Linked DNA regions of Endozoicomonas sp. GU-1. The protein of the gene in region 1 interacts with the protein of each later gene in a pairwise test. Links are inferred from orthologs where the notes say so. Each region holds a gene or a part of one and is shown in the gene's direction. Other genes may lie near its edges.

Evidence for each region.
Region 2: the proteins of mrcB (region 1) and O3276_RS07335 interact in binary tests that used the Escherichia coli proteins (3 or more experiments, as listed by UniProt). The link is inferred for Endozoicomonas sp. GU-1 from one-to-one orthologs.

The regions. Positions count from the first base shown.
Region 1 is NZ_CP114771.1:3,916,836-3,926,509, forward strand. Bases 11-2,987 are described here. They hold mrcB (penicillin-binding protein 1B), read left to right. Parts: upstream 11-320; coding sequence 321-2,654; downstream 2,655-2,987. Other genes in these bases: O3276_RS16300 (tetratricopeptide repeat protein), read left to right, coding at 2,651-2,987. In the rest of the region: more of O3276_RS16300, read left to right, coding at 2,988-3,073; O3276_RS16305 (YqcC family protein), read left to right, coding at 3,075-3,386; O3276_RS16310 (hypothetical protein), read right to left, coding at 3,438-3,944; O3276_RS16315 (YobI family P-loop NTPase), read right to left, coding at 4,129-6,612; ilvN (acetolactate synthase small subunit), read left to right, coding at 9,422-9,674. UniProt on the Escherichia coli protein: Cell wall formation. Synthesis of cross-linked peptidoglycan from the lipid intermediates.
Region 2 is NZ_CP114771.1:1,823,126-1,828,005, reverse strand. What follows is about bases 1-2,982. They hold O3276_RS07335 (peptidoglycan D,D-transpeptidase FtsI family protein), read left to right. Parts: upstream 1-564; coding sequence 565-2,400; downstream 2,401-2,982. Other genes in these bases: O3276_RS07325 (UDP-N-acetylmuramoyl-L-alanyl-D-glutamate--2,6-diaminopimelate ligase), read left to right, coding at 2,708-2,982; O3276_RS07330 (Mur ligase domain-containing protein), read left to right, coding at 2,412-2,747; ftsL (cell division protein FtsL), read left to right, coding at 266-568; rsmH (16S rRNA (cytosine(1402)-N(4))-methyltransferase RsmH), read left to right, coding at 1-254. In the rest of the region: more of O3276_RS07325, read left to right, coding at 2,983-3,994; O3276_RS07320 (UDP-N-acetylmuramoyl-tripeptide--D-alanyl-D-alanine ligase), read left to right, coding at 3,991-4,880. UniProt on the Escherichia coli protein: Essential cell division protein that catalyzes cross-linking of the peptidoglycan cell wall at the division septum. Required for localization of FtsN.

The DNA.
Region 1 (9,674 bases):
TGGTATTTTGACGCCTTGTTGGGACTTTCCGGTACATCATTTCGATGAGTGTGATGTGTACAATCTCCGCTCAGGACGAACGGAGCTTTCGAGTCATTGATAGAAGGAACCCATCAATCACATTGAAACCATGTACTGGCAACCAGATGGCTGATAAAGCCATTTTTTAGCCACGGTAAGCGACATGGGTCGCGCCTTTGCCAATCAATCGTTATTTTCGATACCAAAATACTTCCTGAAGGGAAACAATATAGACATTTCCCGATCACTTTCGTTTTCCGAACAAGATCAACCACAGGCTCCAGCGTATAATCGCCATCATGGTAAAGAAATCGACGACTAAAAAAGGCAGGCCTGCCAAAAAGACCCGGTCATCTTCCAAGCAAAAGCAGGGCAATCCGGTACCGTGGAAATCTATCCTGCTCAAGCTGGGCTTGACGCTGGTGGTTCTGGTCAGTGCTTACGCTGTCTATCTGGATGCCGTAGTCACTAAACAGTTTGAAGGGAAAAAGTGGGCGATACCGGCCAAGGTATTTGCCCGTCCTGTTGAATTGTATAAAGGCAAGCTGATAACCCCCGGTGACCTCCAGTCCCAGCTCAGGCGTCAGGGTTATCAGGCGGTGCGTTATGTGGCACGACCAGGTACGTTTGCCCGCAATGGCAGTCAGTTCATTATTTATAGCCGGGGGTTTCACTTTCCCGATGGAGCTGAGCCACCGCGCTATGCGCAGGTTGACTTTCAAGGCAATGAGGTGAGTCGCCTCGCCGACCGGGATGGTCAAAACCTGCCACTGTTAAGGCTTGATCCACAGCCCATTGGGGGTATTTATCCGGCCAGTTATGAAGACCGCCTGCTGATTCGGACCGCCCAGGCTCCCCGGTATCTGATTCCTGCCCTGCTGGCCATTGAAGACCGGGACTATTACGACCATGTCGGGATCTCTCCCACCTCCATTGCCCGGGCCATGGTGGCCAACCTGAAAGCCGGAGGGGTTGTTCAGGGAGGGAGTACCATTACCCAGCAGTTGGTGAAAAACTTCTTCCTGACCAATGAGCGCACTCTGGTTCGTAAAGGTAAAGAGGCCATTATGGCACTGCTGCTTGAGCTGCATTATGGCAAAGAGGAGATTCTTGAAACCTATTTAAATGAGGTTTATCTGGGGCAGCACGGGCGTCGGGCCATCCATGGTTTTGGCCTGGCCAGCCAGTTTTACTTTGCCCAGCCTCTCAAGGAGTTGAATCTGGCGCGCACGGCCTTGCTGGTGGCTATGGTCAAAGGGCCCTCCTGGTACGACCCGAGGCGATACCCTGAACGCGCCCTGGCGAGACGAAACCTGGTGCTGGATGTCCTGGCTGAGCGATCCATTGTGCCTGTTGCCGAAGTTGAACGCTCTAAAAAGTTGCCATTGGGCGTTGTCAGTCGGGAACTGATCAGTACCAACGATTTTCCTGCCTATATCGATATGGTGAAAGAGCAGCTGCGCAAGGATTATGATGAAAAGGACCTGACCTCTGAGGGGCTGAGAATTTTCACCAACCTGGACCCGGTGATTCAGCGGGAGGCCCAGAACAGTGTTACCAGAACGTTAACGACTCTGGGTAAGGACAATCAGCTTCAGGGTGCCATGGTGGTTAGCTCTGCCCAGACCGGGGATCTGCTTGCCGTTGTGGGCGATCGAAACCCCGGGTATGCCGGATTTAACCGTGCCCTTGAGGCACGCAGACCGGTTGGTTCCCTGTTGAAGCCGGCAATCTATCTAACCGCGCTTGAACGGCCCGGTCAGTACACATTAACGACGCCTGTCCATGATACGCCGGTGAAAATCAGTGATGGTCGTGGAGGTTACTGGGAACCTCAGAATTACAGCCGTGAATCCCATGGTCAGGTGCCACTCTATCTGGCGCTGGCGAAATCCTATAATCAGGCGGCAGCCAATACCGGGATGGCGGTTGGTTTGTCATCGGTCCTGGATACACTTAAGAGGCTGGGTATCGGGCAGGAGTTACCGCCTTATCCTTCAGTCTTGCTTGGCTCTGCATCCATGGCTCCGATTGAGGTTGCCAAAATGTACCAAACCATTGCCAGTGGTGGCTTTCGTATGCCGTTGCGGGCGATCGATGCAGTGGTAGACAGCCAGGGCAAGCCACTCAGCCGGTACAGTATTTCTGTCGAGCGGGCTTTTCAGCCGGGGCCAATGGAACTGCTGCGTACCGCGTTGGGTATGGTAATGGCAGACGGTACGGGACGCGGCGTATATCAGTATGTTGAGCCGGGTATTGCCCTGGGCGGTAAAACAGGCACCACCAATGATCTCCGGGATAGCTGGTTTGCCGGTTACTCCGGTGATCTGGTGGCAGTGACCTGGATTGGCCACGACGACAACAGCCCGACAAAACTCACTGGCAGTAGTGGTGCTTTGAAGATCTGGGGTAACTTTATGTCGAATGTGCCGGTGCAGTCGGTAAAATCTCTGGGAGCCAGCAATGTGACCAGCGTCTGGGTAAATCCATCAGCAAACGGACGCAGTCATCGCTATTGTCAGGGCGCTATACCATTGCCCTATATCAAGGGTTCGGAGCCAAAGGCCTATGCCGGTTGTAAAGCTGATGTGAAGGATGCTCTGTTTGACAAAATCAAAGAGTGGTTTGAATGAAGTATGACACCCTCTGTGAGTGGTGTGGCAAAGTGGTATCTTTTCCACCCGGACGTTTCGTTGCGCTGCTGTTAGCCGTGGTTCTGACGGGTTGCTCTACACCGGTATTGATACAGGAAGAGCAGCACGGAGTACCATCGTCACCCTATGAACAGCGTCAGGATGCACTGGGCACATTACTGCACCAGGCCTGGAAGGCCCGGGAAGCTGGCAGGTTTGATGAGGCCGAGAGTGCACTTGGGCGGGCGATACGCATTGGTCCAACGACTCCGGACGTTTATTACCAGCTGGCCCTGCTGCGTCAGGATCAGGGGCGTGTTGCCCAGTCCCGGCAACTGGCTGAGAGAGCATTAAGTCTGGGACCGGGCTTTATGTTGGAACGAAAAATCACTCATTTGTTAAGTGCGTTGAATAGCTGATATGTCTGAAGAAGTTATTGTTTTGCTGGACGCTATGGAGTCAGAGCTGCGCAGGCAGGATGTCTGGCTTCCCATGCCTCCGTCGGTTGAAGCCATGAACAGCACCACACCTTTTTGCATGGATACCATGGCATTCAGCCAGTGGTTGCAGTGGATATTTGTTCCCCGCGTCAGGGCTATCATGGACGGGGGCGGCACTCTGCCAAAAGGTTCAAATATCAAGTCCTATGCAGAAGAGGCGTTGCCCCTTGAACGGTTGGAAAGTGAAAAGCTGCTGCTGATTATTGAGCAGTTTGATCGATTAATGAGTTGACCTGCTGTCGCAGGTCAATGGCTGATGGAATCTGCTGGCAAGTGCTGTTTTTCAGGTGCCAGACCTTGGTGGCGGATGACTGGCATGTCGATCCCGAATACCACAACAGCTGCGAAAAAAGTCGGCTATCGCAGCTGCACGGCCTCTGACTGGTTGAAGCTCTTGTGGCAGCATTTCTTCTAACGCTTCCGGCAAAGGTCCTGCCTGAGAGGCTTGCGGGGCTGGTGGTTTGTCCTCTGGCTTGATATTGGGGTCATGAGCTGATATTGCCGCTGGTAATGTTGTTGCAATGTTAGAAAGCGAATCCAATATGGAGGGCAAACTATCAAACTCGGCCAGTTGAGGTCTGGCTTCCCCTTCCGGTTGTGGATGAATCGTACGGTCAGCTGCTTTTTTGTCATCTGGCACCTGCTCTGAATTAAATGAATCAGTAGGTGGTAGTAATGTTTCCCGTGATCTTGAAACGTCTGGCTCTGAGCTTGCGGCAGAAGGAATACCAGCTGATTGACTTTGTTGTGTATATAAGATGGGGACTGAACCAGTAACAGAAGAATCCATAGCTACCTCTAAAAGGTCATTAAAGCACCATATAGACCAATATTTTCACTGGTAGTTTCTCCGTGTTGATGTAAATTCAGGAAGATAAGGTAATTCACCTAAATTTCAGGTTACACATACCTTATCTTATATATATGCCTGAATTTTTTTATCTTTTTTACAAAACCGCCTCTACAGGATAATCTCACTTAAACGCGTTTATTAATTCAATATTCTCCCGGGTACCGGATGGTGAGAACCGGTTATTTTCTTTCATAAGTTGACCGGTACCATCAATATCCAACTGTGAAAGCAGTGTTAACACCTCTTGTCGGGATAGGTATTTTACCTGCTGTGACAGTAAACGAATCTTTTCCGGTAGTGTTCTGGCGGTTGCCATAAGCATTTCAAGTCGGCCGAATCTGATTTTCATGGTAAAGCTTTCGGCAGGCTGTGAGGTGATGGGTGCAAGCATTGCAGCCAATATACGGCTATCAATTTCATTTTCATGGTTTAACAGGTTGCAGAGCCATAACTTATCATCAATATTGATTTCGCTGCCGGATAATAATTTGACAATGGTATTAACCGTTAATTGAGCGGTACTCACGGCATTGGCTTTATATTCGTTCCAGAAACGTAGCAGGTAGTAGTAGGTGGTGTCTGTCTTAAACTGGTTGTCACTTTTTGCCAGCCACTCAAGGCTTTTCAATGAGAACCGACACTTGGGATGCTGAATAATGATCTCAATCCGGCTTGGGGATAAATGTGTGAGGTTCAGTTGCTCAAGGTAAAAGTCAGTAAATGCCGAGAGTAGCTGGTTCAACGTTGCATCATGGATTTCGTTGCTGTCTGGTAAACTGTATTTGTTCGTCTCAAGCTCCCGGTGTTGCCAGACTTCCGGAGCTTCGCTTACTTGCCACTGTGTGGCCACTTGAAAGTCATTGGGCAGGTAGCCGTTGAGATACTCTCCGCTGTTCTGGTTAGTGCTTTTCTGGCTGAAATTACTCGCCTGATGCTCAAGGGATTGTGGGAGGGGCGTGGCCGGTTGCCATGAAGCTATGGGATATCCATTGAAAGGAGTATCTGGATAGAAATAAAACAGATAGTCCCGGTAATCTTCAGCAAAATACCCATTCATAAGTAAGTAAAGTAAAGGGCCAAAGCGTTCTTCAGTCAGCGCTCTTAACACTGAATCCGCCATAAAGCCTTGCCGTAGCGTTTCGGCCACCGTTTTACCAGGTAGTTTATTGTCATGGAACACCGTCCAAAAGAGCCCCATACCATCGGTTAATTCTGCATGCTCTTTGGGATAAAGATTCTTAATAACGACCATGGCAAACAGCTTGTTGTTATTCGGCGCTTTAAAATCCGTGGATAACTGATCGAGGTAAATATGAAACTCATTAACGATATTGGTCATCAGTTTCATGTCGCCAATGGCGCTTGCCACATTGTAAATTAATGCTTTATCCATCCCACGGCTATTGATGGTTTTCAGCTGTTTATACAGTTCCGGGCCGGTATGTTCAGCATTGGGAGCGGGAATAATGGGAACAACCAGGTCAAAAAAACGGGTACGTTCACTAGCCGTCAGTATTTCGTCCGCCAGGAGATAGATAAAATAGACGGGTTGTTTAATATGGCCTGAGCCATTCAGGTAGCCATTGACACAATACAGTGTTTCCAATGCTGTCTGCTGGGAAGGGCTTGTCAGGTTCTCGACAATGACCACATCATACCTGCCGTGGTTAAAGGCATGATTGATTTGATGGAGGTAATGACTGACATCTGATCTGTCTGTACTGTTTTCCAGCCGGATTCGCCTCTTTCTCTGGCCTGTTTTCAGTAACCCCGTAAATAGATACAGTACGACCAGTGTTGCCACCAGGAACAAGGAGAGTTCAGCCAATAAGGGGGCATACTTTTTGGCAAAGGCCAGCATCGGGTCAGGTAAATACAGATGGAGTGCTTTGACCGTTGTACTTTGATCAATGCCCAGACTACCGCTGAGATAGCCCAGTGTTGCAATGGAATAGCTGGTCGATAAGGCCAGAAGCGCGCCAATGACTTTTTTCCAGCCCTTGGGTTTATGCTGCAGCGCCTTAATGTCATCGGGTAATTTGCCTGTGATGCTGCACAGAAGTTGCTCTAATAATTCTTTCTCATTTTCATTGCTATCCGGAGTAATGGGGGGATTGATTTCGGCTAGCGGTGGCAAAAAAATCCGGGTGTACTTGAATTGTGGGTTACGCTTGGTGAATGCATGAATAAACGCGCTTTTGCCGACACCAATGGCTCCGGAAATGGCAATATTTCGGGTTTCAGGCTGCTCTTCTGCATCAAGGGCAGCCAGTAGCTCCCTTTCGTACTTTTCAAATTGCTCATGTGGCATCGTCGTTGAGTTCAGAGGCCTGATAAGTGACTGGCCATCACGACGTTTCAGATATCGGGAAAATGTCCCTCCTGATGCCTTGCGAACGGTGGTCGATCTGCCATGCTCAGGATAATGCTGCGAGTACTTTTCCCGGGCTGCTTGCCAACCTGCCCTTGCTGCTTTCCAGCCAGCCATGATTGCTTTGAGGTACCCGGTTTTACGGCGAATCAATCGAATATATGCCATCATTTCCCTGTAGCCTTTCTTCCATGGCCAATGTTCGTGAGCCGAAAGCTTACCCGGATATTTCATAAACGTGCTCCCGCTCTCGCTTGTCCTTTGCCGCTCTGAGGGAGTTTTGTTCGGTCGACCGTACTCCCCGGTACGGCGCTCCCTCACAAAATCCCTTAGAGCGACAAAGTCCAGCGCGAGATTCGGAGCAGTTTATGAAATATCCGGATTAGACCGCTCTTTCGGACCTTTATCAGTCAACACCAACACATTAATTATTCAAAATCGGCAGGGCCTGGCAGGGTGTGAGCAGATGTTGGCCTGTTTCGACCAATCCATGATCTCCATGGAAAAACTCTGGTGGATGCCAGGTATGTTTTAATATCCAACGAAGGCAGGTCGAAATATGGGCCAGCTGACGCAAGTGTCAATGTACAGAAATATGTATCCGACAGGATTGCTAAATATCACTGTGATACCCTCAGCAGGCTATCTGAAATCGTAGAATGCAGCAGCAGTGACAACGATGAAAAATTATCAATATTAAGCGATTTTCTAAAGCCTTACCGGTTAAACCCTGGTGACTCAGAAACAAGGTAAAACCTGCACGACTACGGATGCAGGAGCTCCTCCCGACGACGGGAATCGTCGATAACCTCGTACTCTCCATTGTTGCATTAGTCATTTATCGTCTTTCTGTGACAAAAAAAACTCGTATTCTCCGAGGTGAAATCCGTATTTATGTTGACGGATGGCTGCTGAAAGTCAAAAATGGCACCTCCTGAAGCCGCCCAAGAAGCTGCGTTGGGAATTATGCGACAATTTGATGCCGTTTATCTGCGGCTCAGATAAGAGTGTTCCTTAGTGTACCGACTTCTCGATCTTGTGCTGAGATCATTTGTTGGTGCACTGCTCCTACCCGCACAGGAATGTAGCATTTCTGCAAGCCAGAATTGTGAGTCTCATGCAGCCCGGAGCTGCACTTGTTGGTGAAGGCTGATCGTTAAGAGATGCCTTTTCGTGTTCGCCAATTTCTAACACGCTCTGTTTCAGGGACTGTTGGCATTGAGTCGGGATATTCAGCGACAGAAGATGTTAATAGCGCCAGCAATTCGGGGCGATATAAAAATTCATTCCAAATAAAGCCGAGGGTTAGCAAGTGGAGCTATTATCCGGCGCGGACATGGTGGTCCGATCACTGGCAGATGAGGGAGTCGAGTATATATACGGGTACCCGGGGGGGGGCTCTGCTGCACGTCTATGACGCTATTTTCCGGCAGAAGGCGATTACCCATATCCTGGTACGTCATGAACAGGCTGCCACCCATATGGCAGACGGTTACGCAAGAGCAACCGGCAAGCCGGGCGTGGCCCTGGTAACCTCTGGTCCGGGGGCAACGAATACCATTACCGGTATTGCCACTGCCTACATGGACTCGATCCCCATGGTGGTGCTTTCCGGTCAGGTGCCGTCTGCCTTTATAGGCAGTGATATGTTTCAGGAAGTGGATATGGTGGGTATTTCCAGACCCATCGTAAAACACAGCTTCCTGGTCAAGCGGGCTGAAGATATTCCAGAGGTCATCAAGAAAGCCTTCCATCTGGCACAGACCGGTCGCCCGGGGCCTGTTGTGGTTGATATCCCCAAGGATATTACCGACCCGGGCAAAAAGTACCAATACAGTTACCCGCAAAAGGTACGGCTGCGTTCCTATAACCCACCGGTTAAAGGTCACAATGGCCAGATTCGCAAAGCGGTTGAACTGCTGGCAGAGGCTAAAAAACCCATTATCTATGCCGGTGGCGGTGTTATTTTGGGCAAGGCGTCTGAACAACTCACAGCGCTGGCGAAAACATTGAATGTACCGGTGACTAATACTCTGATGGGCTTGGGTGCCTACCCTGGTTCGGACCATCAGTTTGTCGGTATGCTCGGTATGCATGGCAGTTACTGCGCGAACCAGGCGATGCACAATGCGGACCTGATTCTGGCAGTGGGCGTCCGTTTTGATGACCGGGTGACTAATAACACAGCAAAGTTCTGCCCGGATGCCAAGATCATTCATATTGATATTGATCCGGCCAGTATCTCTAAAAATATACCGGCGGATGTGCCGATTGTCGGGCCAGTGGATGCGGTACTGGACACCATGATCCGTCAGATAAAAGAGACCGATATCCGTATTGGTCAGGAAGCGCTCGATAGCTGGTGGCGTCAGATCAATGAATGGCGTGAAGGTCGTGGTGGCCTGTTCCCTTACAACAAGGGTGACGGCACTGTTCTCAAGCCTCAGCAGGTTATAGAAACACTGTATGACGTAACCCGGGGTGAAGATACCTACATCACGTCCGATGTTGGTCAGCACCAGATGTTTGCTGCCCAGTATTATCCATTTGATAAGCCCAACCGCTGGATTAACTCCGGAGGCTTGGGAACCATGGGCTTTGGTCTGCCTGCTGCGATGGGAATAAAACTGTCATTCCCGGGCAGCCATGTGGCCTGTGTCACCGGTGAGGGCAGTATTCAGATGAATATTCAGGAGCTCTCTACCTGTCTGCAATATGATTTGAACGTGAAAATCATCAACCTGAATAATCAGGCACTGGGCATGGTACGACAGTGGCAGGATATGCAGTATGACAGTCGTTATTCCCATTCTTACATGGATTCACTGCCAGACTTTGTCAAACTGGCGGAGTCCTACGGGCATGTGGGCATGAGAATTACCGATCCGGCCAGGCTGACGTCGGCCATGGAGGAAGCGTTCTCGCTGAAAGACCGACTGGTCTTTATGGATATCCAGGTGGATACCAGTGAGCATGTTTACCCTATGCAGATCAAGGACGGCAATATGGCCGATATGTGGCTCAGCAAAACGGAGAGGACCTGATGAAACGGATTATCTCTGTTCTGGTTGAGAACGAACCCGGTGCACTGTCGCGTATTGTCGGGCTTTTCTCCCAGCGTAATTACAACATTGAGACATTGAATGTTGCACCAACGGAGGACAAAACACTGTCCCGCCTGACGCTGACCACGGAGGGCAATCCCCAGGTCGTTGAGCAGATTACTAAACAGCTGAACAAGCTGGTGGATGTGGTAAAACTGGTGGACCTGACCGAAGGTGCTCATATTGAGCGGG
Region 2 (4,880 bases), 2.1 Mb from region 1 along the record:
CCCTGGAAAAATTGAAGCCCGGTGGCCGACTGGTGGTTATCAGCTTTCACTCATTGGAAGACAGGATTGTCAAACGCTTTATCCGCAAGCATCAAAAGGGTGATGAGCTGCCAAGCTGGCTGCCGGTGACAGAAGATCAGTTGAATCGGCGGATGAAAAGTCTGGGCAAGGCGATCAAACCTTCCCGGCAGGAAGTGCAGGAAAATCCCAGGGCACGAAGTGCGGTTATGCGTGTGGCAGAAAAGCTGGTTTGATGATGGGCCTGATGATGGATAGTGGTCTTCTGGCGTGTCTGCATCTTCTTCGATCTTATGGTGCTGCGCTTTTGCTGTTGTTACTGGTGATATTGTCGGGATTGTCTGTGGGTTATGTTTCCTACGAGAACCGTCTTCTGAATAACCGGATTCAGCAGGAGCTTGAGAATCGGAACAGTGCACAGGTTGAGTGGGGTAAGTTGTTGCTGGAACACAGCACACTGACATCGCCGGGAAAAATTGAACAGGTTGCCAGGGAGAAACTGGACATGGATGTGCCAAAGACCAGCCAGATAGAGATGGTTCTGCCATGACTCAGGGGCGAGCTCAGGGGCAGAAAGTATCACCGCGAAACCGGTCAGCGGCCGAGAGCAAAGCTGGCAAGGGAACTGTCTGGATTGGTCGTGTGGTGAATAGCCTGACCCGTAAGTGGCGGCTGAAAATGCTGCAATCGGTCCTGTTGGTGGCAGGGCTGGCCATTGGTTACCGAATTGTTGATTTGCAATTGCTGGATCGGCACTTCCTGCAAAATGAAGGTGATAAACGTTCTGTTCGCTATGAGTCAGTGGCTGCGCACAGAGGCGTAATTTTTGACCGCAATGGTGACCCGCTGGCGGTCAGCACGCCGGTTGTCACGATCTGGGCTGACCCTGAAGTGCTGTATCAGGCCAGTGACCGCTGGCAAGACCTGGCAAAGGCGTTGGGCGTTTCCCATAAGTGGCTGTCGGATCGTGTGCAGGCGGCCAAAACCCGGGATTTTATCTACCTCAAACGGCAGTTGACTCCGGAGCAGGGGGCAGCGGTCATGGCCTTGAGAGTGCCGGGTGTCCGGGCGATCGATGAACACCGGCGCTACTACCCGGCTGCCGAGGTGACCGCCCATCTGGTGGGTTTTACCAATATCGATGAGTCTGGTCAGGAAGGTCTGGAGTTAGCCTACAATGATTGGCTGTCCGGTGAGCCAGGTCAGCGAAGGGTGCTGAAAGACCGTAAAGGCCAGCTTGCCCGACAGGCTGAGCTGATGAAAAGTGCCAGCCCCGGCAAGGAACTGATGCTCAGTATTGATCTGAGGCTTCAGTATATGGCCTACCGGGAGTTGAAAAAGGCGGTTGAGCAGCACAAGGCCAAGGCCGGTTCTTTGATCATGCTGGATGTCAAGACCGGGGAAGTGCTGGCAATGGTCAATCAGCCTGCCTACAACCCGAATAACCGGGCGGATATGCAGGCCCATAAGATGCGCAACCGGGTGGTGACCGATATGGTCGAGCCGGGGTCAACAATGAAACCTTTTGCGGTAGCGGCTGCCCTGGAGTCTGGTCAGTTTCACAAAGACTCAGTGATTAATACTGCACCCGGTTACCTGCGACTGGGCAGGGATCAGGTAAAGGATAACCGGAATCACGGTGCTATTGATGTGACCACTGTGCTGAGACAGTCCAGTAACGTCGGGGTGTCAAAAATGGTGCTGGCCATTGGTCCGGATAAGATGCTGGATTTGCTCCAGAGGGTTGGCCTTGGTCAAAGCACCGGCACCGGTTTTCCCGGTGAAAATCCGGGCTATTTGCCCTATAGGGATCGCTGGAGTGATATCGAGATTGCTACCTTATCCTTTGGCTACGGTTTGACCGTGACACCGTTGCAACTGGCTCAGGCCTATACCGTACTTGGTGCCGGTGGCATGATGCGCCCTGTCTCGCTGATCAAGAGAGATGTGGTGCCCGACGGTGTTCGGGTAATGGATCAGCAGGTGGCGGATGATCTGAGGAAAATGCTCCGTGAGGTGGTTCATGGCGGAACCGGTGGCCGGGCGATGATCGATGCCTTTGAGGTTGGCGGGAAAACCGGAACGGCCAGAAAGGTGGGGCCAAACGGTTATATCAAGGATCGCTACATAGGTATGTTTGCCGGTTTGGCACCTATTGATAATCCACGGTTTGCCATGGTGGTCATTATTGATGATCCCTCTGGCAAGAACTATTACGGTGGCCTGATTGCCGCGCCGGTATTCTCCAAGGTGGCAGCCGGGGCGCTGCGAATGCTGGGGGTTGAGCCCGGTGAGTTGGGTAATCCGGGGGCAGATCGGCGTATGGCATTTAATCCCCATGATCGGGATGAGCAAATTTCTACACCATTGGAAGAAGGTTAAAGCGAAAAGCAATGACAGCTGAGCAAGAGAATACTCTCAATGGCGTGCTTGCCGAACTGCAGCTACCGCTGGTAGCGGTAGACAAGAAGCTGAATCAAATGACCCTCGATAGTCGCAAGATTACCGGGGGTGAGTTGTTTATTGCGATTCCCGGTATTCAGTCCGATGGCCGCAACTACATTGCTGATGCCCTGGAGAAAGGTGCCGCAGCGGTGCTGGTGGATGATAGCGAAGGGTTTGATCTGTCTGCAGCGGCAGGCAATGAGTCCGTTTTTTTGTTCCGGACCTCAGTGGCAGGGTTGGGTCCCTGGCGGATCGTTTTTATCGGCACCCTTCTGAGCAGTTGAGCGTTTTTGGCGTTACCGGCACCAATGGCAAAACCTCCTGTTGCTGGTTTCTCTCTGAAATCCTCGGGCAGCTGGGCAAGCCCTGTGCATTAATGGGCACAGTGGGGCGCGGCTTGCCGGGGCAGATGGAGGCTTCCTTAAATACCACCAGTGATGTGATTTCCCTGCAGCAGTACTTGGGGCAACTGGTAGCGGATGGCGTAGAGGCGCTGGCTATGGAGGTTTCATCCCACGGGCTTGATCAGGGGCGGGTGTCCGGGGTCTCTTTTGAGGTGGCGCTGTTTACCCATATCAGCCGTGATCATCTGGATTATCATGGTTCTCTGGAGAACTACGCAGCGGCCAAGGCCCGACTATTTTCCGAGTGTACATACCGGTATGCGGTTATTGGCAAGGACGATGAGTTTTCACCGCTGATGCTTTCCTCCTGCCCACAGAATGCCAATATCACCACCTGGTCCCTGGAAGATGCTTCGGCAGATGTGTATCTCAGTAACATTGAGACGTTACCGCAAGGTTTCAGGGCAACCCTTCATACGCCCTGGGGGGTGGGTACATTGGCGACTTCATTGCTGGGGCGTTTTAACCTGGAAAATCTGTTGGCGGTTATCGCTGCGTTGGGTGTTCAGGGATATGCACTTGATCGCCTTCTGGCAGCCATTCCAGCGATTTCTGCCCCTCCCGGCAGGATGCAGCAGTTTGGTGGTGGCAGCCAGCCGCTGGTGCTGGTTGATTATGCCCATACGCCGGATGCCATTGACAGTGTGCTTTCTTCGTTGCGTGAGCACCGTGCGCAAATAAAGAGAATGACGCCTTGTGCAAAAGATTGCGAACAAGACGCCGGGAAAATTGTCTGTATATATGGGTGTGGTGGTGACCGGGACAGAGGTAAACGACCTTTGATGACGTTCGCCGCTTTGAACGGTGCGGATAAAGCAGTGCTGACCAGTGATAATCCCAGAACTGAAGATCCCCGCCAGATCATCACTGATGCGCTGGACGGTATTACAGAGCATGACCGTCAGTGCATTCAGGTGATTGCTGATCGCTCTGAAGCCATCCGTTCCACAATTACTTCCGCCAGTGCCGGTGACATTATCGTGATCGCGGGCAAGGGGCATGAAAACTATCAGGAAATTGATGGTGTTCGACATCACTTCGATGATGCAGAGCAGGTGCAGCGGGCATTGCAATCGCAATGTGCAAGCGCCCGGTCGCAAAATGTTCAAGAGGATGTGCAGGCATGATTGAATCGATGCGCCTTGCCGAAGTTGCCGGGATTGTTAACGGTCAGTTGCATGATCTGCCAAATGATGAGCTGTCAGTCACCGGTGTCAGTATTGATACCCGAACATTGCAACCGGGTGATCTTTTTATTGCTATTAAAGGTCCTCGCTTTGATGGTCACGATTATCTGGGGCAGGCACAGGCGGCAGGCGCTGTTGCTGCCCTGACCGAACACTATGTCACTGGTGCTGCTTTGCCGCAGATTGTGGTGGCAAATTCCGAACAGGCACTTGGGCTGTTGGGTGCTGCCAATCGCAATCGCTTTGCCGGGTGTCTGGTGGGTGTTACCGGTTCCTGCGGCAAAACATCGGTTAAAGAGATGTTGCTGGCCATTTTCTCCGAAGCTGGCCCAACGCTGGCAACGCAGGGCAACCTCAATAATGCGCTGGGCACACCCTTAACGTTGTTAAGAATCAACGAATCCCATCAGTTTGCCGTGGTTGAGATGGGCACCAGTGCTCCCGGTGAAATTGAATACATTGCCAATATGGGCAGCCCTGACGTATCCGTGATCGTCAATGCCGCTGAAACCCATCTGGCGGATTTGAAGAGTGTTGAAGGGGTTGCCTGGGAAAAAGGTTTTATTCTGGATGCTCTGCCGGATGATGGTACAGCAGTTCTGAATATGGATGACCGGTTCTATGGTCAGTGGTGTGACCGAGTTCTGCAAAAGCCGGGTCGACACATGATCAGTTTCAGCGCTCAGAGTCCTGAGGCGAACTGTTTTGCCAGTGATATCACGCCCAATCAGGAAGGCACCCGATTCACGTTGCATATTCGCAGAGAGGGGCAGCAGCCAGAGCAACAATCGCTGCAGCTTTCCTTCTGGGGTCGTTACCAGGTGAC